4 regions of the Methylobacterium sp. CM6247 genome follow, and region 4 is predicted to be linked to each of the others. Evidence: predicted binding sites of a transcription regulator. Region 4 holds the regulator's gene; each other region holds the start of a gene.
The links. Region 4 encodes LexA, which represses DNA repair genes until DNA is damaged. Its sites were predicted from a motif close to TGTTCNNNNTGTGTTCNG; they were not measured.
Positions count from the first base shown of each region.

Region 1: the regulator LexA is predicted to act here: its motif matches at 2,930-2,947, upstream of ACYQOP_RS09280 (putative DNA modification/repair radical SAM protein).
Region 2: the regulator LexA is predicted to act here: its motif matches at 2,900-2,917, upstream of ruvC (crossover junction endodeoxyribonuclease RuvC).
Region 3: the regulator LexA is predicted to act here: its motif matches at 2,897-2,914, upstream of ssb (single-stranded DNA-binding protein).

Region 1 is NZ_JBTXKX010000003.1:1,795,796-1,801,241, forward strand. Features, by position in the region: gene ACYQOP_RS09275 (UdgX family uracil-DNA binding protein) at 115-1,698, opposite strand; gene ACYQOP_RS09280 (putative DNA modification/repair radical SAM protein) at 1,698-2,912, opposite strand; gene ACYQOP_RS09285 (RecX family transcriptional regulator) at 3,219-3,884, opposite strand; gene ACYQOP_RS09290 (TAXI family TRAP transporter solute-binding subunit) at 3,974-5,404, shown strand.
Region 2 is NZ_JBTXKX010000003.1:2,071,645-2,077,090, forward strand. Features, by position in the region: gene rpe (ribulose-phosphate 3-epimerase) at 1-553, shown strand, start outside; gene ACYQOP_RS10560 (HAD-IA family hydrolase) at 547-1,296, shown strand; gene ACYQOP_RS10565 (YebC/PmpR family DNA-binding transcriptional regulator) at 1,576-2,322, shown strand; gene ruvC (crossover junction endodeoxyribonuclease RuvC) at 2,992-3,558, shown strand; gene ACYQOP_RS10575 (YceI family protein) at 3,616-4,233, opposite strand; gene ruvA (Holliday junction branch migration protein RuvA) at 4,312-4,929, shown strand; gene ACYQOP_RS10585 (hypothetical protein) at 5,102-5,446, shown strand, end outside.
Region 3 is NZ_JBTXKX010000003.1:3,035,780-3,041,225, forward strand. Features, by position in the region: gene ACYQOP_RS15300 (phosphodiester glycosidase family protein) at 1-380, opposite strand, end outside; gene ACYQOP_RS15305 (hypothetical protein) at 662-1,183, shown strand; gene ACYQOP_RS15310 (DUF4174 domain-containing protein) at 1,268-1,672, opposite strand; gene ACYQOP_RS15315 (NADP-dependent oxidoreductase) at 1,850-2,866, shown strand; gene ssb (single-stranded DNA-binding protein) at 3,047-3,613, shown strand; gene ACYQOP_RS15325 (HAD family hydrolase) at 4,132-4,872, opposite strand; gene ACYQOP_RS15330 (YciI family protein) at 4,952-5,326, shown strand.
Region 4 is NZ_JBTXKX010000003.1:5,258,323-5,263,768, reverse strand. Features, by position in the region: gene gltX (glutamate--tRNA ligase) at 1-520, opposite strand, end outside; gene ACYQOP_RS25950 (ComEC/Rec2 family competence protein) at 699-2,969, shown strand; gene lexA (transcriptional repressor LexA) at 2,963-3,700, opposite strand; gene ACYQOP_RS25940 (GntR family transcriptional regulator) at 4,067-4,759, opposite strand.

The sequences.
Region 1 (5,446 bases), 3.5 Mb from region 4:
TTTTCTATCCTACCCGAGGCATCTCAGGCGGACCCGTGACACCCGAATGCGCAGGTCGTACCCGCAGCTAGGGCAAGGTCATCGATCGTAGAGCCGGATCCCGTGGCCAAGCCGCTATCCCCCCAACGTTCGCGCCAGATCCCCGACCCGTTTCAGGTCGGCCACGAAGGCCGCGTAAGCGTCTTCCTTGGCTTCGTCGGGGAGGCGCAGGAGGTAGGAGGGGTGCACCGTGATGAAGCCCTCATAGGGCTTGCCGAAAGAAGCGGGGCCGCGGGCGCGGGTGATCGGGATCGCCTTGCCCGTCAGGGCCAGGACGGCGGTGGCGCCCAGGGCCACGACGAGTTTGGGGGCCACGAAATCCAGCTCCCGGTCGAGCCACCAGCGGTAATGGCTCACCTCGCCGGCAGTGGGCTTCTGGTGGATGCGGCGCTTGCCGCGCTCCTCGAACTTGAAATGCTTGACCGCATTGGTGAGGTAGGCCGCGTTCCGCTGGATGCCCGCATCCGCCATGGCGCGGGACAGGAGCTGCCCGGCCGGTCCCACGAAGGGGCGGCCCTGCCGATCCTCCTGGTCGCCCGGCTGCTCGCCGACGAAGGCGATGGCGGCATGGGCAGGGCCTTCGCCGAGGACGGCCTGGGTCGCGCCCGGCACCAGGGGCTCCGAGCGCCGGATGATGGCATTGAGCTCCTCCAGGGAGGTGGGATCCTGGTCGGACATGGCGGCGACGGCCTTGGCGGGGTTACGCTTGGTCGGCATTTGCGGCTCCCGTTCGATCATGGCTTCCGTGCGGGCTGAGGCGGCGCGGACGAGGCCGGGGATCGCCGCTGTTTCCGGCATGTTGCGCCAATACTTCTTCGGCATTTCCGCCCGCATGGCGACGAGGTTGGTGCGGGCGGGGTTGAACGTGCTCTCATAATAATCGCGCCAGCCGGCCTCGAACCCGTCGGCCTCGGGCGCATCCTCGCGTCGTCCCAGGGGGCCGAAGGTCAGGGTCTCCCCATCCCAGTGGGCGGAGCCGTCCGGCGTGAGGATCGTCCAGTGCAACGACCGGAAACGCGAGACGAAGAACGTGGTTGCCGCCTCCAGGATGTGATGGTCCGGCTCGAACCAGGCGACGAAGCGCTCGACACCGTCGGCCTCAGTCCGCCGGAACCGCAGGAAGGCGTGCATCTTGTGCAGGTCGCGGGCGATGGCCTTGCGCATCCGGTCGAGCCGATGGACCAGCGGGTCGCTTCCCACTTCCAGCAGGCCACGCTCGCCGTGCGTGATGCGCCAGATCAGGGTGTAGAGCAGGGCGTAGCGCTCGGGGTCGCGGTGCGGGACGACCATGCGGATCAGGTCGGCCACCGCGCGCGGCAGGCTTAGTGGCGCATCGGAGCCGGATTCTGGCTGGGAGACCTGTCCGAACAGGCCGGGGGCCTGCCCGATGGACCAGACTACTCTATCGGGCGGGACCGATGCGGCGGCGAGCCGGCGCGCTGCGGCGCGGAACCCGTCGAGATCGGCGCCCTCGCGGAGGGTGATCGTTTGGAGTGATCCACCCGACCTTGCCCCCTCTACGGGGGAGGGTGGCCCTCGCGTGAGCGAGGGTTGGGAGAGGGGAGCGCCATCTCCGGAAAGGTCGTCCCCTCTCCCGCCTGCTCCGCAGGCACCCTCCCCCGCAGAGGGGGGAGGGTGGTGCTCACCATCGCGGTCCATCAGAACAGGCTCAGCTGCCGCGCTGGCTCGACGAGCTTGGCGCGCAGGTCCAGCCGGTCGGTACCGCCGGGGCCCGGGTGATAATCGGCGGCGATCAGGAACGGGCGGGCCCGTTTCAGGCCGGAGGTGAGACGGGCGACGTCGTCCAGGCGCAGCCGTGTGTGGCGGCGCGCCTTCACGATCTTGTCGACGGCACGCGCACCGAGGCCCGGCACCCGCAGCAGCATCTCGCGGTCGGCGGCGTTCACGTCCACGGGGAAACGCCCCCGGTGCTTCAGGGCCCAGGCCAGTTTCGGATCGATGTCGAGGGAGAACATGCCGTCTTCGGCGGCATCCGCCACGTCGTCGGCGGAGAAATCGTAATACCGGATCAGCCAATCGGCCTGGTAAAGCCGGTGCTCGCGCTGGAGCGGCGGGGATTTCAGCGGCAGGATGGCGGAGCCGTCGGGGATCGGGCTGAAGGCCGAGTAATAGACCCGCTTCAGGTTGAACGAGCCGTACAGGAGGGCGCTCTTGCGGATCAGCGCCTCGTCGGTGGTAGTGTCCGCGCCGACGATGACCTGCGTCGACTGGCCGGCGGGCGAGAACCGGCGCTTCTCGGCCTTCGCCTCGGTGATCCGCGCGCCGATCTGCTTCATCGCGTTCTGGATGACCGGGCCGTTCTTCTCCGGCGCCAGCCGGTGCAGGCTGGCATCGGTTGGAAGTTCGAGGTTGATCGAGAGCCGGTCGGCATAGAGCCCCGCCTCCTCCACCAGCCAGGGGCTCGCCTCGGGGATCGATTTCAGGTGGATGTAACCGCGAAAGCCGTGGTCGCGCCGAAGGCTCTTGGCCACCCGCGTCAGCAATTCCATCGTGTGGTCGGGCGACTTGATGATGCCCGAGGACAGGAACAACCCTTCGATGTAGTTGCGCTTGTAGAACTCCACCGTGAGGGTCACGACCTCCTCGACGGTGAATTTGGCGCGAGCGACGTTGGAGGAGCGCCGGTTCACGCAATAGGCGCAATCGAACAGGCAGTAATTGGTCAGCAGGATCTTCAGGAGCGAGATGCAGCGCCCGTCCGGCGTGTAGGCGTGGCAGATGCCGGCCCCGGTGGTGGAGCCGAGTTCGCCCTTGCCCGCCACCCGTTTGGGTGCCCCCGACGAGGAGCAGGAGGCGTCGTATTTCGCGGCATCGGCCAGGATGCGCAGCTTCTTGGCGAGGGTCTCGTCCATGACAGGGACATGCGCGTCGTTCGTGTTTCGTTCAAGTTTTTGTCGGGCCGGGTCGGAAATGCCGCAGGGTGCTGTCCCCTCTCCCCGCCGGGCGGGGAGAGGGCCGCATGGACCTTGTCGTCCATGCGGCGAGCGCAGGCGAAAGCCGAAGCGGGGGTGAGGGGGTGAATCCGGATGAGGCTTGTACGGCTCGGCCCCCCACCTTCGGCTGCCGCCTCGCTTCATGCCCCGACGAGGGGGCATGAAGCCCTCTCCCCGCACGCGGGGAGAGGCGGAAGCACCGCTCGGCTGACGGAGATACCTCCATCACCGGTCGAGCCCGTCCTCCGCATTCACCTCCTCGTCGACGATCGTCTTCGCCAATCCGTACGAGAACCCGGCCCGCGCCATCGAGGCGAGATCCTTGTCGCGGTGGGCGGCACGGAGGTCGGGGCGGCGGAACGGGCCGAGGCGGCGGCGCTTGGCATAGGCGCGGGCCGCCACCTCCTCCGCATTGGTGCCTTCCTCCTCGCCCCGGTCGCGCTCGGTCTCCAGAGTTTCGGCGATCAGCGTCCGGTCGACTCCCTTGGCCGCGAGCTTGGCCGCGAGGCCGCGGGCGGAGGTCCCGCGCCGGCGCAGGGTCGCGGCCCGCGCGGCGGTGAACCGGGCATCGTCCACGAGGCCGGAGGAACGGGCGCGCTCCACGATGGCGGCAATGGTCTCGGCGAAGGTGGCCGGGTCTTCGTCCCGGAGCCGGCACCTCTTGGCGACCCGGCGCTCCAAGGTCTGGCGCAGCATCGCCACGGAGGCGCTGTAGCGCTCCAGATAGTGCAGGGCGACGCGCTCCAGATACGCGGCCGTGACCGGCGGCGTAGGTTTTGCCTCGCGGGGCGTGGGTTTTGCCTCGCGGGTATTAGGTTTTGCCTCGCGGGGCGTGGGTTTTGCCTCACGAGAGGGCCCAGGCCGACCCGCTGCAACGTTTCGAGCGTTCATCGGTTCATCACGCTTCGGACAGGTTTCAGGATCATGTCGCGCATCGTCTCGACCGTGAACCGGTTTCCTGTCTTACCCCGAGAGGACGCATGCATGTCATGCCGGCATTCCTCCTGAAGCGCGAGTGGCTCCTGGTCGCGCTCGGCCTCGGCTTCGCCGTCCTGGCGGCCGCCGTGGTCTACCTGTCGCGCCCGACCGTTCTCACGGTGGCGGTCGGCCCTCGCGATGGGGCCGAGGCGCAATTGCTCGAAACCTACGCCCAGGCCTTGAGCCGGGCACGGGAGGACGTGCGCCTGAATGTGCGGACCTATGACGACGTGCGCGACAGCGCCGCGGCGCTCCAGGCGGGTCGCGCCGACCTCGCCGTGGTCCGACCCGACGTGTTCCTGCCCGATAACGGCCTGACCTTAGCCCTCCTGCACGAGGAGACGCTGCTCATCGCCACGCCGGAAGCGAGCGAGATCGAGAGCTTCCCCGACCTTGCGAAGAAGCGCCTCGGCATCGTCGAGCGCCACGCCGCCGACCGGCCCTTCGTCACCAATCTCCTCGCCTTCTACGATTTCACGGCCGTGCCGGCGCCCGAACCCGGTCAGACGCTCGCCGCCAGCCATATCGCCCTCGTGCCGCTCAAGCCCGGCGAGGTCACGGCCGCCCTGCAGGCCGGCACCGTGGACGCCGTCGCCGTCATCGCGGCCCCGACCTCGAAGGCCGCGATTTCCACGGTGCGGGCGGTGGAGATGGCCTCCCACGAGAAGAAGATCACCATCGTCTCCGTGCCCGATGGCGACGCGATCGTGCAGCGCATGCCGGAACTGCAATCGGCGACGATCCCAGCGGGTACGTTCGGCGGCCGGCCCAAGCGCCCGGATGAGGACGTGAAGACGGTGGGCGCCTCCTACCGGCTGATGGCGCGGGGCGCGGTGAGCCGCTACTCGGTGGCGTCCGTGACCCAGCACCTGTTCGAATGGCGCTCGAAACTCGCGCCGAACGCCCCCATCGCCAACCTGATGAAGGCTCCGGATTTCGAGACGTCGGTGGCCGCCACCAGCGCCCGCCTTCCCAACCATCCGGGGGCGGTCGATTATTTCGAGCGTGAGCAGCAGACCCTGTTCGAACGCTACGAGGATTACGTCTACCTCCTCGCCTTCTTCGGCGGCACGATCGGCTCCGGCATCGCCTGGCTCGGCCAGCGCCTCGCCCGCCAGCGCCGGGAGCGGGTGGACGTGGTCCTCGACCGTCTGCTCGACATCCTCAGGGACATCCGCTCGGCCACCACGAGGGAGCAGCTCGACGGCCTCGTTCGCGAGACCGACGATCTCGTCACCGACGTCGTTCAGCATGCCCGCGAGCGCAATGTCGACACCCGCGCGATGAACGCCCTGATCCTGGCCATCGATGCGGTGCACGGCGCCATCGCGGATGCCCGCCGTTCCCTCGTCACCGGCGCCGAGCCCGAGCGCCGGCCCCTGCGGACGCGGTCCGCGCGTCTCCTCAGGCTGGATCGGCCGGCGGCGGAATAGAAGAGGCTTTCACATCGCCTCTTCTCATCGAGCGGCGACAAC
Region 2 (5,446 bases), 3.2 Mb from region 4:
TTTCGTGCCCAACATCACCTTCGGGCCCGATGTGGTGAAAGCGCTCCGGCCCCATAGCGACAAGGTGTTCGACGTTCATCTGATGATCGCGCCGGCCGACCCGTATCTCGCGGCGTTCGCCGAGGCGGGAGCGGATGCGATCTCGGTCCATGTGGAGGCCGGTCCGCACATTCACCGCTCGCTCCAGACTATCCTGAACCTCGGAAAGCGCGCCGGAATCGCGCTGAATCCGGGCACCCCTGCGAGCGCCATCGAACCCTTGATCGACATGGTCGACCTCGTCCTGGTGATGACGGTGAATCCGGGGTTCGGAGGGCAGAGTTTCATCCCTTCGACGCTGGAGACCATCGCCCGGATCAAGGCGATGAGCGCCGGACGCGACATCGATATCGAGGTGGATGGCGGCATCACGCCCGAGAATGTGGGCCTCGCCGCTGCCGCCGGAGCCAACGCGTTCGTGGCCGGCAGCGCCGTATTCAAGGGCGGGCCCGCCGGATATGCCGGGCGCATCGCCGCCATCCGGGCGGGCGCCAGCGGCACCGTCGCATGCTGAAGGCGCTGATCTTCGACGTCGACGGGACACTCGCCGAGACCGAGGACCTGCACCGACAGGCATTCAACCGGGCCTTCGCCGAACTGGGGCTCGACTGGAACTGGTCGCCGGAGGCCTATGCCGACCTTCTCACCGTCATGGGCGGGAAGGAGAGGCTCGCGCATTACGTGCGGACCGAGCATGGCGAGCCGGATGCGCAGCGTCGCGTCCAGATGAGCGAGATCCACGACCGCAAGACCAGGATCTATGGCGATCTCGTCACGCAGGGGGCGCTCGCCCTGCGCCCTGGCATTGCGCGCCTGGTCGAGGAGGCGAAACGCGCGGGCCTACGTCTCGCGGTGGCCAGCACCACGAGCAGGCCCAATATCGATACCTTGATCGCCGTGAATTTCCCCGAGGGCAATCCGTTCGACGCCATCGCCTGCGGCGACGAGGCCGAGCGCAAGAAACCCCATCCAGACGTGTTCGTGCTCGCCCTGAAGCGCCTCGGGGTCGAACCGGGCGAGGCCATCGCCTTCGAGGATTCCGCCCCCGGCATTCGCTCTGCCCTGGATGCCGGCCTGCCGGTCATCGCCACGCGCAGCCTCTATACCGGTGGTCACAGCCTGGAGGGCGCGTTCTCGGCAGTCTCGGATCTCGGCGAGCGGGAGGCCCCGCATAGCCATCTCGCCGGATCGGCATGGCCCGGCGACGTCGTCACTCTCGCAGCGTTGAAGGACTGGCACGCCCGGCACGCGGGGTGACCCCTTTCGCGGGCCGCGGAAACAAAGTCGAGCCCGCGACGATGCCGAGGCAGGCGGTAAAGGCAAGGCGCCACCAGGGCCGCACCGCGCCGCCGTTTCCTTCGTCTGCCATCGCTTCTGTCCCCGTTGCGGGGAGAGAAACTCCCCTGCCGCATCAACGCCGGGGGCCTCACCGCGTTGCCTCGATGAGCGGACCCGGCCTATAACCCGGCCCAACCCCGCTGCGGTGACGCGCGCGCGCACTTCCGCTCCACCTCCGACACGACCCAAGGTCACGCTATGGCCGGCCATTCCCAGTTCAAGAACATCATGCACCGCAAGGGCCGCGTCGATGCGGTCCGTTCCAAGATCTTCGGCAAGCTCGCCCGCGAGATCACGGTTGCGGCCAAGCTCGGCATGCCCGACCCGGCGATGAATGCGCGCCTGCGCGCCGCCATCATCGCGGCACGGGCCGAGAACGTGCCCAAGGACAATATCGAGCGCGCGATCAAGAAGGCCTCGGGCGCCGACGCCGAAAGCTACGACGAGATCCGCTACGAGGGCTACGGCCCGGGGGGCGCTGCCCTCATCGTCGAGGCGCAGACCGACAACCGCAACCGTACCGCCTCCGACGTGCGCTCGGCCTTCACAAAGTCCGGCGGCAGCTTGGCCGAGACCGGCGCCGTCTCCTTCATGTTCGACCATGTCGGCGTGGTGGAGTTCGACGCCAAGGTGGCGGATGCCGACACGATGCTCGAGGCTGCCATCGAGGCGGGCGCCGACGATGTGCGTTCCTCCGAGGATGGCCACGAGATCACCTGCGCCCAGGATTCCTACGGCGAGGTCTCCAAGGCCCTGGAGGCCCGATTCGGCGAGCCGCGCCGCACGGCCCTGATCTGGAAGGCCCAGAACACCATTGAGGTCGACGACGAGACCGGCGAGAAGCTGATCCGCCTCGTCGAAGTCATCGAAGACCAGGACGACGTCCAGAACGTCTACGTCAATTTCGCTCTCTCCGACGCTCTGGTCGCCAAGCTCGAAGGGTGAGCGGCCCGGAGCCACAAGCGATCGTTCCAGATCCGATAGTCCCCCTCGTGATGGCGGATCCGGGATTCGGTCCGGTGCCGCGCGTGCTCGGCTGATCCGGCATCCGCTTCGTTCGAGCGAAGCCAGGATCAGGCTGCTTTTACGGTGTGGAGGAAGCGGTTGACCAACGCCAGCGCGTCAGCGTTCCGAGCCCCGCCAGAACGGTTGCCGCCAGGATCGGCCCTGTCGGAACGTTCCCGCTGAACTGAGCTCCGGGCCCGGCGATCGGCAGGATTAGCCAGAGGCAGATGCTCAGGAATCAGTCGGAGCTCCGCCGGCAAGTCTCGATATCCGCATTGGAATTCTGATTTTTCGGATACGTCGGGCTTATGGAACGGGAGCTTACGCGCGCGTCGCCGGTATCCGCGACGAGCTACGCGCTGGAGACGTAGAGACGGGCGACGAGATCCGGTGGGACGGCGGTGACCACGACGCTGTGGGTCCGTCCCCCCATGGATAGGATCGTTTCCCGCCAGCTCAGGCGACGAGGGCGGCAATGTCTTGCCCATGCCATCGCCCATGCCTTGGCACAAGACTTCGTTCACGATATGTCCTTAACGCTCAGATCGGCGCGGCGCTCGCGCCCGGACCTGTCCAACCCATGATTTTGTCACCTCTGGTTTTGAGCGCATGACCGGCTTCATCCGCATCCTCGGCATCGATCCCGGCCTGCGCCGGACCGGCTGGGGTCTCATCTCCGTCGTCGGGACGAAATTGACCTATGTCGATTGCGGCGTGGTGACGTCGGATGGGGACCTGCCTCTCGCCCTGCGTCTGCGGGAATTGCACGAGGGCATCACCCGCGTCGTGTCGGGTTTCTCGCCCGACGAGGTCGCCGTGGAGGAGACCTTCGTCAACAAGGACGCGCAGGCGACGCTGAAGCTCGGCCATGCCCGCGCTATCGCCCTGCTGGTGCCGGCTCTGGCGGGTCTGCCGGTCTTTGAATACGCCGCCAACCTGGTGAAGAAGACCGTCTGCGGCTCGGGCCATGCCGAGAAGGTGCAGATCCAGGCGATGGTGAAGTTTCTGATGCCCAAGGCCGAGTTCAAGACGGCGGATGCCGCCGATGCCCTCGCCATCGCCGTCACCCATGCCAATCATCGCGGCGCGCATGCGCTGAAGAAGCTCCACGCTCCCGTCGCCGGGGTGAGCGGGCTTGCCGCCGCACGGATCGCGGCGGCTCTGGCGAAGAGGTGAGCATGTCCTCTCCCGGCGCTGGGCGCGGGGAGAGGGGGCTTTACGTCCTGGGCGGGTTTACTGGGCCTTGAACTCGCCCTCCAGGCGCAGGCTCACCTCGTCGCTCACTGCCGGCACGAAGGCCGAGACACCGAAATCCGAACGCTTGATCACGGCCCAGCCATCGAAGCCCACGGTGTAGCGCTTGTCGACGGGGTTGGTGCCGGCTTGGTTGAACGTGGCGTCGAAGGAGACGGGTTTCGTCACACCCTTCAGGGTGAGGGTGCCGGTGATCCGCGCCGTGGTCGGGCTGGTGGGCTCCACCAGGGTCGCCGTGTAGGTGGCGGTGGGGAACTTGGCCGTGTCGAAGAACTCGGGGGCCTGGAGATGCTTGTTCAAGGCATCGTTGAGGCCGTTGATGCTGGCCATGCCGATGGTGACGCTGAGCTGGCTCTTTGCCGGCTCCTTCGGATCCAGAACGGCCTTGGCCGCCACATCGGTGATCTGCCCATAATAGGTCGAGTAGCCGAGATGAATCACCGACCAGGTGATCTTGCCGTGTGCCGGATCGAGCACGTAGGTGCCGGGCTTGACCTGGGTCGGGTCGCGCGACGGGCCGGCATCAGGTGGCGTCTCCTGCGCGTAGGCGCAGGGCGAGGCCAGAAGCAGGAGGGCGAGGAGGCGCGTGCGCATCATGCGGTCACTTTCTCTATGGCTGGTCGGACAGGAGGGCCGGTCCCTGATAAGACCCTGTCTCTGATGACGAGATGATGCATGATCGGCAAGCTGAAGGGTGTGGTGGATTCCTACGGAGAGGATTTCGTGATCCTCGACGTGCAGGGGGTCGGCTACGTGGTGCATTGTTCCGCCCGGACCTTGCAGCGGATGCCGGGCGCGGGCGAGGCCGCTTCCCTCGCCATCGAGACCCATGTCCGCGAGGACATGATCCGGCTCTATGGTTTCCGCTCCGATGCCGAGCGCGAATGGTTTCGCCTGCTTCAGACCGTTCAGGGGGTCGGCTCCAAGGTGGCCCTCGGCCTGCTCTCCGTGCTGGAGCCGGAGGCCCTCGCCACCGCCATCGCCATGGGTGACAAGACCGCCATCGCCCGCGCGCCCGGGGTCGGGCCACGCCTCGCCGCCCGGCTCACCGCCGAATTGAAGGACAAGGCCCCCGCCTTCGCGCCGATCGACCCCGCCGTCCTGGCCCTCTCCGGAGCGGTGGAGGATCGAACCGCGCCTCAGCCCGCCGCCGATGCCATCTCGGCCCTGGTCAATCTCGGTTACGCCCCGGTCCAGGCCTCCGCCGCCATCGCCGCCGCGATGAAGGGAGCCGGTGAGGGCGCCGAAGCCAAGACCCTTATCCGCCTTGGCCTGCGCGAACTCGCCCGGTGAATCGGATGGTCCAAGGCGCAAATCCTCGTCCGGCTCGACGCCTGTTTTAACGGTTTATGCTACATAGTTGCCCATCGTCCCACGGGAGAACCAGCTTTCGTCCTTCCGGTAAACTGTCTAATCCGCTATTGACCGGAGCCCCGACTGGGCGGACCGCGCTCCGGGATTGAATATGACGGGCTTCTGGACATTCCTGGCGACCGCGCTGGTCTCCTGCGCGGCAGTGGCACCGGCGCTGGCCGCCGATCCGGCCTGCGCGCAGCCACCCCTTCCGGATGCGCCTTCGCCGTTCTTTCTCTTTACCGATACCCAGGTGAGCTACCACTACCAGTTCCCCGCCGCCGAGCCGGGTATACGGGTGCGGGACGCCGACGGGTCGTTCCGCTCGCGCGGTATCCCCAAACAGATCTTCAATGTCGCGCATGCCAATGCCTGGGCCTACGGCACCAATCTGTTCTCGCTCGACATCCTGAAATCTGGAGCGCAGGAGCGAGCCGGTACTACCAACGCGCCTGGC
Region 3 (5,446 bases), 2.2 Mb from region 4:
ACGCCGGCGCGCTCGCCCTTCACGTAGAAGATACCATTGGGCTTGAGGTGAAAGTTGCCCGGCCCGTTGGCGGTGGAGACGCCCTTCATCTCGCGGCCCTCCTCCACATAAAGGCCGACCGGCGCCTGGCCCTTGTCGTACATGCCGCCATTCATGGCGAAGCTGAGCTTCGGCCCGATCTTCTCGCCCAGCGTCGACAGCGACGAATAGGGCAGGCCGTCGGTGCCGAGCCAGAACACCCGGACCCGCTCGCGGCGCAGATCCACCGTACAGATCGTGAAGGTCTCGCCCTCCGACTGAACCGCCTTACACGGAGAGGGTGTGGTCGGCGCGGCCCCGGCGGGCAGGGAAGCGAGTCCGGCCACGCCCGCGAGGAGCATGGCTCCGGCAAAGGCTCGGGCAACAGCACGGGCAAGGTTGGGTCGCGTTGACGTCATCGGTGAATCCCGGGGCGAACGAACCGTCCGCCGTCCCATGCGGACGGCGTGGCGCGGGGTGTCCTCGCCCGAAACCGGAGGCGTTTTCAAGGCGTGACGGTCGCCCGTCTCACCGAGCTGTGATCGGCACGGCCGGTGCGGGACAAAATGCGCCATGAACCCTTTGCGGAGCCGGGGCGTTCTGCAACCACTGGGGACAAGAACCTGTCTTTGGAGACAAGACGATGAAACGCATTGTTCTGGCAGCGACCGCGATGGTCGGCGCTCTGGCGATGATCCCGGCGACGGCGGAAGCCCGTGGCTGGGGCGGCCATGGCGGCGGATTCGGCCATGGTGGCGGGTTTGGCCATGGCGGCTTCGGACGCGGTGGATTCGCCCATGGCGGCTTCGGCCGCGGGGGCTTCGGTCACGGTGGCTTCGGCGGCTATCGCGGCGGCTTCCGGAGCGCGGGCTTCGGCTATCGCGGCGGCTGGGGTGGGCATCGCGGCTACGGCTGGCGCGGCGGTTACGGCCGTGGCTACGGCTACGGCCTCGGCGGTCTCGGCCTCGGTGTGGGCCTCGGCCTCGCCGCTGGCGGGCTCTATGGCGGCTACGGTGGCTATGGCGGATACCCGGCCTACGGGTATGGTTACGCCCCGGCCGCTTATGGCGGATACGGCGGTTACGGTGGCGAATGCTACACCGTCCCGCGCACCCGCTGGACTCCCTACGGACCTCGCCGGGTCCTGGTCGAGCGCTGCTACTGAGCCGGTCTCGTTCGAGATGACTTCAATAGGAAAGGGACCGCCTCGGCGGTCCCTTTTTCGTTGCCCCCTCGGCCAACCCATACGCTATCGCCGGCCTCGCTCGTCCTTGCGCATCGGCATGGCATCGATAGTGGAAAACAGGCGGGGGGCCGGGATCGGGGCGGCTTCGACGAGCTTCGCGTCGCCGTCCTTGCCCACCAGCACGACACGGAAGTCCCGCTCCCCAATCCCGAAGCGGTTGCGGATGCTTTTGGCCTCGGCGCCTGTCCCGATCGCCTCCACCACGACGAGGTCGCGCTCCGCGTAATCCGCCCGTCGCGCCCGCGCCTCGCGTCTCTGCTCCTCGATTCGCGGATCTTCACCGTCCGGAGCGACGATGACCAGAACGCGCGATGTCCAGCGATGGGCGGCGAGGGGATCTTCGGCGAGTGCCTGCGACGCAAGGCCGGACATGGCAGCGATACTGGCGAGGAGAAGCGGGCGGGTCATCGGGGTATACCGGTCGAGGTGACGGGCATGTGCCCATGGGCGTCAACGCTGCTCGGCGCGGGCGGTGCCCCGGCCCTGCGACGGGAACACCCCGAGCCAGATCGGCCTTGTCGAAATGTCCCTCGATTCCCGCACGCCCGTTCAGCGGATTCGTCATCACAACCGGAGCGTCAGATCATGGTCGCCGTGAACCGCAGCATCGTCCTCGCCTCCCGTCCGCACGGAGAGCCGACCGCCGCGCATTTCCGGCTCGAGGAGAGCCGCACTCCGACGCCAGGGGAGGGGGAAGTGCTGCTGCGCAACCGCCTCCTCTCCCTCGATCCCTATATGCGCGGACGGATGAGCGCGGCGAAATCCTATGCCGAGCCTGTCGCCATCGGCGCGCCCATGGTCGGGGCCACCGTATCGGAGGTGGTGGCCTCGCGGCATCCGGATTTCCACGAGGGCGACGTGGTGACCGCCTTCGGGGGCTGGCAGGATTTCGCGGTCGCCAAGGGACAGGGCCTGCGCAAGCTCGATCCCGCGGCGGCGCCGGTCAGCACGGCGCTCGGCGTCCTCGGGATGCCGGGCATGACCGCCTATACCGGCCTCCTCACCATCGGGCAGCCGAAGGCGGGCGAGACCGTCGTAGTCGCCGCCGCTGCCGGGCCGGTAGGCTCCCTCGTCGGCCAGATCGCCAAGCTGAAGGGCGCGCGCGCCGTCGGCATCGCGGGCGGTCCTGAGAAATGCGCCTACCTCACCGACGTGCTCGGCTTCGACGCGGCGGTCGATCACCGCACCGACGACCTGCCCGGCGCGCTGGCCGCCGCCTGCCCCGACGGAATCGACGTGTATTTCGAGAATGTCGGCGGCGCGGTCTTCGACGCCGTACTGCCGCTCCTCAACGACTTCGCCCGCATTCCGGTCTGCGGCCTCGTCTCGGGCTACAACCTCACCGAATTGCCACCGGGGCCGGACCGCAGCCCCGTCATCATGCGCGCCATCCTGACCAAGCGCCTGACCCTGCGCGGCTTCATCGTGTGGGATTTCGCCGACCAGGAGGAGGAGTTCCTGAGCGAGGTCGGAACCTGGCTGAGAGAAGGGCGCATCCAGCATCGGGAAGACATCGTCGACGGACTGGAGGCGGCGCCGGAGGCCTTCATCGGGCTGCTGAAGGGCCGGAATTTCGGCAAGATGCTGGTGCGGATCGCGTGACCAGCAGGTGCGCGATCCTTGCGCGCCAAAACGAACAAAGATAGAACATCGACCTGTGATCGATGGGGACAAATTCGCCCTTCCGATTGCGGGCCGCCTGTCCGAAGTTCATGAAGGGCGAACGGGACGGACGGCGTGTGAGGCCCTTCCGTCAGTGAGATCGATCGAGAGGAGAGCGGCATGGCCGGCAGCGTCAACAAGGTGATTTTGGTGGGCAATCTCGGGCGCGACCCCGAGACCCGGCGCCTCGCCTCCGGCGATCCCGTGGTCAACCTGCGCATCGCCACGTCCGAATCCTGGAAGGACAAGGCCTCGGGCGAGCGCAAGGAGAAGACCGAGTGGCACTCGGTGGTGATCTACAACGAGAACCTCGCCCGCGTGGCCGAGCAGTACCTGCGCAAGGGCTCGAAGGTCTATATCGAGGGCCAACTCCAGACCCGGAAATGGGCGGACCAGTCCGGCGTCGAGAAATACACCACCGAGGTGGTGCTCCAGCGCTTCCGTGGTGAGCTCACGCTCCTCGACGGTCGCAGCGGCGGTGGAGAGATGGGCGCCGACGACGAGGGCGGCGGCCAGATCAGCCGTGGCGGCGATTACGGCGGCGGCCGTGGCGGGGATCGCGGAGGAGACCGGGGTGGCGATCGCGGCGGGGAATACGGCGGCGGCCGTTCCTCGGGCGGCGAGCGTCGGCCGGCGGCGAGCACCTCGAAGCCCAATTACGACCTCGACGACGATATCCCGTTCTAGGGATCTGCCGTTCCCGTCAACGGCATCCGACGGACGGGACGCATTACGAGAGTCACACATCTCGCGAGCGGCGCGGGTCCCCTCTCCTGGAAGGAGAGGGACAGGGTGAGGTGTGTGACATTTTCGAAGATGGACCACACCTCGCCCCAACCCTCTCCTTACAGGCAGGGCGATCGCATATGACACCACGCCGTCATTCCGGGTCGCCAAAGGCGAGCCCGGACCCGGAGGGCCGCGCCAGAGGCGTGCAATCCAGAGCCGCCGACAGTGTAAAGTCCTGCACCACTTGTGTTTCTGGATCCCGGGCTCCGCTGCGCGGACCCGGGATGACGGGGTGGTGCCACCGAGTTTCTGACAGGCGAATCGGCATATGCGATGGCCCTGCCTGGAAGGAGAGGGAGCACGTCGCGCCTCATATCGCCTCTCCATGAACAGGGGGGAACAGGCGTCGAGGAGATGGGTGAATCCAGCAGCCGCTGACCGAGCAGACCGGCGGGTGCCCGATCAGGGGGTAAGCATCAGGCGTCGGGTTGCGACGGCCCGAGCCGCACCATCTCCGATGCGAGCTCCAGCAGGGTTTCCCCGGTCAGATCCGGCGCCTCGAGGGCCGGTGAGTACGGCACGCCACGAGCAACATAGCCGGTCATGAGGCCGGCGATCCTGGCGCCGTGGAGGTCCCAGGGGTGGATCGCAATCAACGCCATCTCGCCCGGAGCGATGCCGGCGGCCCGCGCGGCGTGGCGGTAGACCTCGGCGCGCGGCTTCGACAGCTTCACCTCCTCGATGGAGAAAACCCGCTCGACGAGCCCCTCCATACCTGCCGCGGCGAGCAATCCCCTCGTGGTCGCGGCCGCGCCGTTGCTCAGTGCGAAGACCCGGATGCCGGCATCGGCCAGAACCTCGAATGCCCCCTTGGCGTCCTCGTGCGGCGGAAGGGCCTTCATCATGCCGAGCAAAGCCGTCTTGTCCTCCGGCGAGGCGGAGAGGCCGTGCATGGCGAGCACCTCGTCCAGGCACCCCGACAGCACGGACTGGAACGGCGCAAAGGTGCCTGTCGCCGCCAGGGCGAACATGTCCCGCAGGCCGGCGGTGTAGAGGAAGTCCAGGGCGAGGGGCGGCAAGCCCATCGCCACCAGGGCAGGCCGCATCGGCTCCATGCTGAACACGGTGCCGATGATGTCGAAAGCGACGGCTTTCGGGCGAGTGAGCATGACTTTGCCCCTGTCGATGGATGCGGCGGGATCGATGGCGTCAGGCAACCGGCCCAGCGGTCTGTGAGTTCACACGAACCGTGCCTTCGTGCTTCCATGGGCTCGATCGAGCAGGGGAGGCGAATCGATGCGCGTCATGGTTCTGGTCAAGGCGACCGCGGACAGCGAGGCGGGGATCATGCCGTCCCTCGACCTGCTCACCGCCATGGGCGAGTTCAACATGGAACTCGCCAAGGCGGGCATCCTCCTCGCCGGCGAGGGCCTGCACCCCTCCGTCAAGGGCAAGCGGGTCGCCTTCGATGGTGCCTCCCGCACCGTCAGCGACGGCCCCTTCGCCGCGACCGGGGAACTGGTCGCCGGCTTCTGGCTCTGGCAGGTAAAGGACATGGAGGAAGCACTGGACTGGGTGAAGCGCTGTCCCAACCCGATGCCCGGCCCGAGCGAGATCGAGATCCGGCCGCTCTACGAGATGTCCGATTTCGCGGGCGCTGCGGCGGGATGAGGGGCACGACGCTCCGCCCCCACCATTCTAGGCGACCTCTCGGCACTCCCACATGGGCACCGGATCGGGTTCCGCCGAGCCTCCACCCATCCGGGGAAGCGGCCGGGAAACAACCGGCGC
Region 4 (5,446 bases):
CGAGGTCGTCGAGATCCTTGTTGGCCCAGGTCACGCGGCCCTGAACCTGATCCTCCACCGCCGTCTCGCCCTCGGATGGGGCGCGCAGGCGGATGACCGGCTTCACGCCCGCCGGTGCCTCCGAAGGATCGCGGTCGCGCCAACGCCCGTCATAGCGCATGGGACGTCCCTCGGCCCGCGCGGCTTCGCGCATGGCGGTGAGTTCGTCCGGCGTCGCGTAGCAATGATAGGCGTTGCCCGAAGCGAGCAGGCTTTCCGCTACCTCGCGGTGCCGCGCGGCGCGGGCGAACTGGTAGACGACGTCCCCATCCCAATCGAGCCCGAGCCAGCGGAGCCCGTCGAGAATCGCATCAATGGCGCCCTGGGTCGAGCGCTCCCGATCGGTATCCTCGATGCGCAGCAGCATTCTGCCGCCGAAATGACGGGCATAAAGCCAGTTGAAGAGCGCCGTGCGCGCTCCCCCGATATGCAGGTACCCCGTAGGGGAGGGGGCAAAGCGCGTAACGACGGGTGACGACATCGGGCGGTTAAACTTGTGCGTGAAATGAGAGGGCGGATCGACCGGCCCGGATCGGCGCATGTAGCATGCGTTTTCGATGACGTTAAGAAAGCGTGGCGCCGAGTCGCGAAACGGGGACGATTTCGCGCGGGCGGCATCTCTCGCGCTTCGTGAGCCGTGAGGAGAGACGCAGCCGGAGATGGCGCAGGCCAGTGCGCGAGCCACGGGTGCGACGGGTGCCGCCTTGGCCTCGTCACGCTCACCCGCGATCCTGATCGGCGCGATTAGACGCTGGATCGTCGACGGGCTGGTTCAGGAATCCGAACAGAGGCGCCTGTTTCCCTGGCTTGCCGTCACGTTCGGTTTTGGCATCCTCGTCTGTTTCACCGCCACGGATGGTCAGCCTGCGCTGGCAGCACCCCTCCTCGTCGCGTCCGCACTCTCTGCCCTCGCACTTCGCCTCGGTTCGAGGCCCGTGGCCTTGGCATTGGTTCTCGGACTTGCCGTAGCCTTCCTGGGTTTCGCGGCCGCCACCCTGAGGATGCAGGTCGTAGCGGCACCCGTCCTGGCCCGGACGACGATTGCCCCGCTCACCGGATTGGTCGAAGCCCTCGACGAACGGGAAGTCGGCGCCCGCCTGATCGTTCTCGTGGAGAGTTTCGCCAACCTCCCGCCGGATCGCCGGCCCACGCGGGTCCGCGTTTCCTACAAGAAGGCCCTTGCGCTGAAGCCCGGCGATTTCATTTCGGCGACGGCACGGCTCCTGCCGCCGCCCGACGCGGCCCGCCCCGGCGGATATGATTTCGCCCGGGATGCCTATTTTCGCGGGATCGGTGCCGTCGGTTCCCTGGTAGGCAAGATCGACGTCAAGCATCCGCCCAGGCCTTTGCCCCGCTCGGTAGCGCTGGCAGCCGCCGTAGACGACGCCCGCAACGCGCTGACCCGGCGCATCACCGACGCCAATGGCGGGCAGGCCGGCGCGGTGGCCGCCGCCCTCGTAACGGGCAAGCGCGGCCTCATCAATGCCGAGACCAACGAGGTTCTGCGTGCGGCGGGAATCTACCACGTCGTCTCGATTTCCGGCCTCCACATGGTGCTCGCAGCCGGCGTCGTGTTCTGGCTCGTCCGCGCGCTGCTCGCCCTCATTCCGGGGCTCGCCCTGGTTTGGCCGATCAAGAAGATCGCCGCCGGCTTCGCCATGGTGGGTGTCACGGCCTATTGCGTCTTCTCGGGCTGGGATATCGCTGCCGAACGCTCGCTCATCATGACGTTGGTGATGCTCGGCGCGATCCTGGTAGATCGCCCGGCTTTGAGCATGCGAAACCTCGCGCTCGCTGCCCTCATCGCCCTCGCGCGCGAGCCGGACGGGATTCTCGGCCCGAGCTTTCAGATGTCGTTCGGCGCGGTTGCGGGCCTCATCGCTTGCGCCGGTGCGCTCAATCGCTGGATGCCGCCACGCGAAGGTGCGGGCCTCTTGGCCCGAACCTGGCGGTTTCTGGCTGTCGCGGTCCTTGGCACGCTGGCGACGACCTTGATCGCCCAGATCGCCACGGCGCCCTTCGCGACCTATCATTTCCAGACCGTCCAGCCCTTCGGCATCGTCGGCAATGCCCTGACCTTGCCCCTCGTCTCCCTGGCGGTGATGCCGGCGGCGGTTCTTGGGATCCTCGCCTATCCCTTCGCACTGGACCAGCCGGTCTGGTGGGCGATGGGGCTCGCCGTACGCGGGATGCTCACGATCTCCGGCTGGATCAGCGGGTTCGGACACGCCACGCTCGTCGTCCCGGCCTATGGCAGCACGGCACTCTGCCTGCTTGCTCTCGCCCTGCTCCTGCTGACACTTCCCGTCTCGAGCTTACGCTGGATCGGCCTTGCTCCGGCCGCTCTCGGTGTCGTGCTCGCTACCATGCCGCCGCGTTACGACGTCTACATCGACCGTGAGGGTGGCGGTGCAGCCTTCCGCGACGGGGACGGCCGATTGAGCATTCTCGGCAGCCCGCCGGCCTTCGTCCTCGAACAATGGCTCAAGGCGGATGGCGATTCGCGGAAAGTCGCCGCCGTCGCAGCCTCGCCGAGAAGCCGATGCGATACCGTCGGATGCGTCGTCGAGTTAGGACCGGGTCGGATCGTCGCCCTCGTCAAGGACAAGCGGGCCTTCGCGGAGGATTGCGAACGGGCGAGTGTGATCATCGCCCGCCGTGACGCTCCCAAAGACTGCCGGGCCGGCTTCGTCATCGATCGCGCATACCTAGCCCTACGCGGCGCCACCGCCATCCGTTTCGGCCCTGAAGGACCGCAGGTCACGTCCGCCCACCAACCTCATTCTCGTCCGCCATGGCGGCGGGCGGTCGCTGTCGTCACGCCGTCCCCTTCGCCTCCGAAGGAATCGGGACCAAGTCCGAAACCCATAGAACCCGAGGGCGACGACGGCGATCCGTCATCCGAAACGCAGTCGGACGGGCTTCAGTAACGACGGACCAGGCTGACGAGCCGCCCCTGGATCTGAACACGATCCGGACCCAGAACCCTCGTCTCGTAGGCTGGGTTTGCCGCTTCCAGAGCGATGGAGGAACCGCGGCGACGCAGGCGCTTCAATGTGGCCTCTTCATCGTCAATGAGGGCAACGATGATGTCGCCCGTATTCGCAGTGTCCTGCTTCTTGATCACGACAAGATCACCATCGAGGATACCCGCTTCGATCATCGAATCGCCACGGACCTCCAGCGCGTAATGTTCGCCGCCGGCCAGGAAGTCCGGTGATAGCGTCACGGAATGGCTCTGGTTCTGTATGGCGGAGATCGGCGTGCCGGCCGCGATCCGTCCCATGACCGGGATTGTGATCGACCTTCCGCTCTCGTCCTGGGCCTGGGTCGTTGGCTGGCGCAGGGACGGCATCGCCTTGGACCGACCGCCTTCGACGACGCTCGGCGTGAAGCGGCGAACTTCACCGGCGGGAGCGGGCTTCGACGCCGGTGCACCGGTCAGGCTCTCAGGCATCCGGATCACTTCGATCGCCCTGGCGCGATTCGGCAAACGACGCAGAAATCCGCGCTCTTCGAGGGCCGTGATCAACCGGTGGATCCCCGACTTCGATTTGAGATCGAGGGCGTCCTTCATCTCGTCGAAGGAGGGCGGGACACCACTCTCCTGCATCCGTTGTTGGATGAATTGGAGAAGATCCAGCTGCTTACGCGTCAACATACAGATCACTCTTCCACTGAAGCCAATGGCCGCGACTAACGCCGCTGAAACAAAACACGAACACGGTAGACGTTCCGCAAGTGTTCTGCAAGGGTTCCGTTAACCCGGTGGTAGAGTTTGTTCCTGAGGTGCAATGTTCCGCTCAAGCGGCCTTACCGCGGGCCGGCTTGGCGTCCGCCGGTATCACCCGCCGGGCCCTTCAATCATCCGATGGGGCTTCGTGCCGCGGGGGCTTACCCCGCCACTGTATGGCGGGCCTTCGCGGTGTCCGGCGGAGCCGCGCGCCCAGTCCCCGCCGATGACTTAGTCGGTCACCGACGGCCGGGGAGCCATGCGATATGGCGGGTACTCTGGCGGCAGCGTCGATCAGTCGAGATAGTCACCATATTTCTCGACATGGCTGGCGAGGCCGAGGCCGTGCTCGCGCACGAGGCGTTCCGCCAGATCTGCATCGCGCGCTTCCAATGCCTTGATGATCGCCACGTGTTCCTTGATCGAGTTGGCCGCGCGTTCCCCCTGACGCAGCGCGGTGTTGCGAATACCGCGGACATGCATCAGCAGGTTGCTGGTGATGTCTTTGATCACGTCGCACTGGCCGAGCGAAATGATCTTCTGGTGGAAGCGAATGTTGGCTTCCGAATACTCGTCGAGATGATCCGACGGGCGTCCTTCATAGAATTCTGGAAAGTGCTCACGCAGGCAGAGAAGTTGTTCGTCGGTGGCACGCTCGCAGGCGAGGCGCGCAGCCATGCTCTCCAAGGCAGACCAAGCCTGGATCATGCTGACAATTTCTTTCTTCGACTTCTTGATGACGAAGACACCGCGACGGGCCTCGAACCGCACGAAGCCTTCCTGCTCCAATACCGTCAGCGCTTCGCGCACAGGGGTGCGGCTCACGCCAAGGTTCAAGGACAGCTTTCGCTCATCCAGGCGAACCTCTTCACGCTGATTATAAATGTTCATGTTCGTGATTGCTTCTTTGAGCGCGTCATAAGCCAATGCACGCAAGCTTGAAGTCGCAACGATAGGCTTTACTTGAAATGTGTCGGATTTAACCATTTTTCATGCCACCTAGAATAATTTAAACTCGCACACGCGGGCGAGCACACTTGGTGTGAAGCATGCCAAACTCGCGTTTGAAATACAAGGAATGCCTCGGCCCGCTCAAAGCTCTTAACATAAGCTGAGTGGCGCTTTCCTCGCTACGGTTCGAAGAGCAGACTTCCGATTACCATGAAGGAAGGAGTTGTATTCTTCCCGTGTCGACCGGCCATGCGAAGCCTCGCGTTCGAGCGATCCGATGCTGATCGGCACAATCGTGCAAATCCGTTTGACAGTTGGTATTTGGTATGCCACCAATTGCCTATCGGGTCGGAGGGCTTACAGCAGTTTTCGACTGCTAGATCGGGTCAAAGCGTCTTCTCTGTTCGAGGCAGGCGCGGGATCGCCAGCCGGCGAACGCCGCTCGACTGGCGATAGGCATTATAAAACATGGCGATTTGGTTGTGTCCACCATCGACCCCATCAAGTCACCGCAAAGATTAAGCTGCGCGGAATACCCAAAGAGATCATAAATTTTTGGATTCCCGTTGAAGAAAATCCACGCCCCGTCGAGGGAGAATGAAACGTCACGCTGGCCGACTTCACTGCAACGCCAACTCCAAAGTCACTGCCAGGACGTCGATTTAACGTCGAGGAATCCCGCGGTCTCCGAAGCCGCATCACAATCGGGTTTGCGCTGCAAGA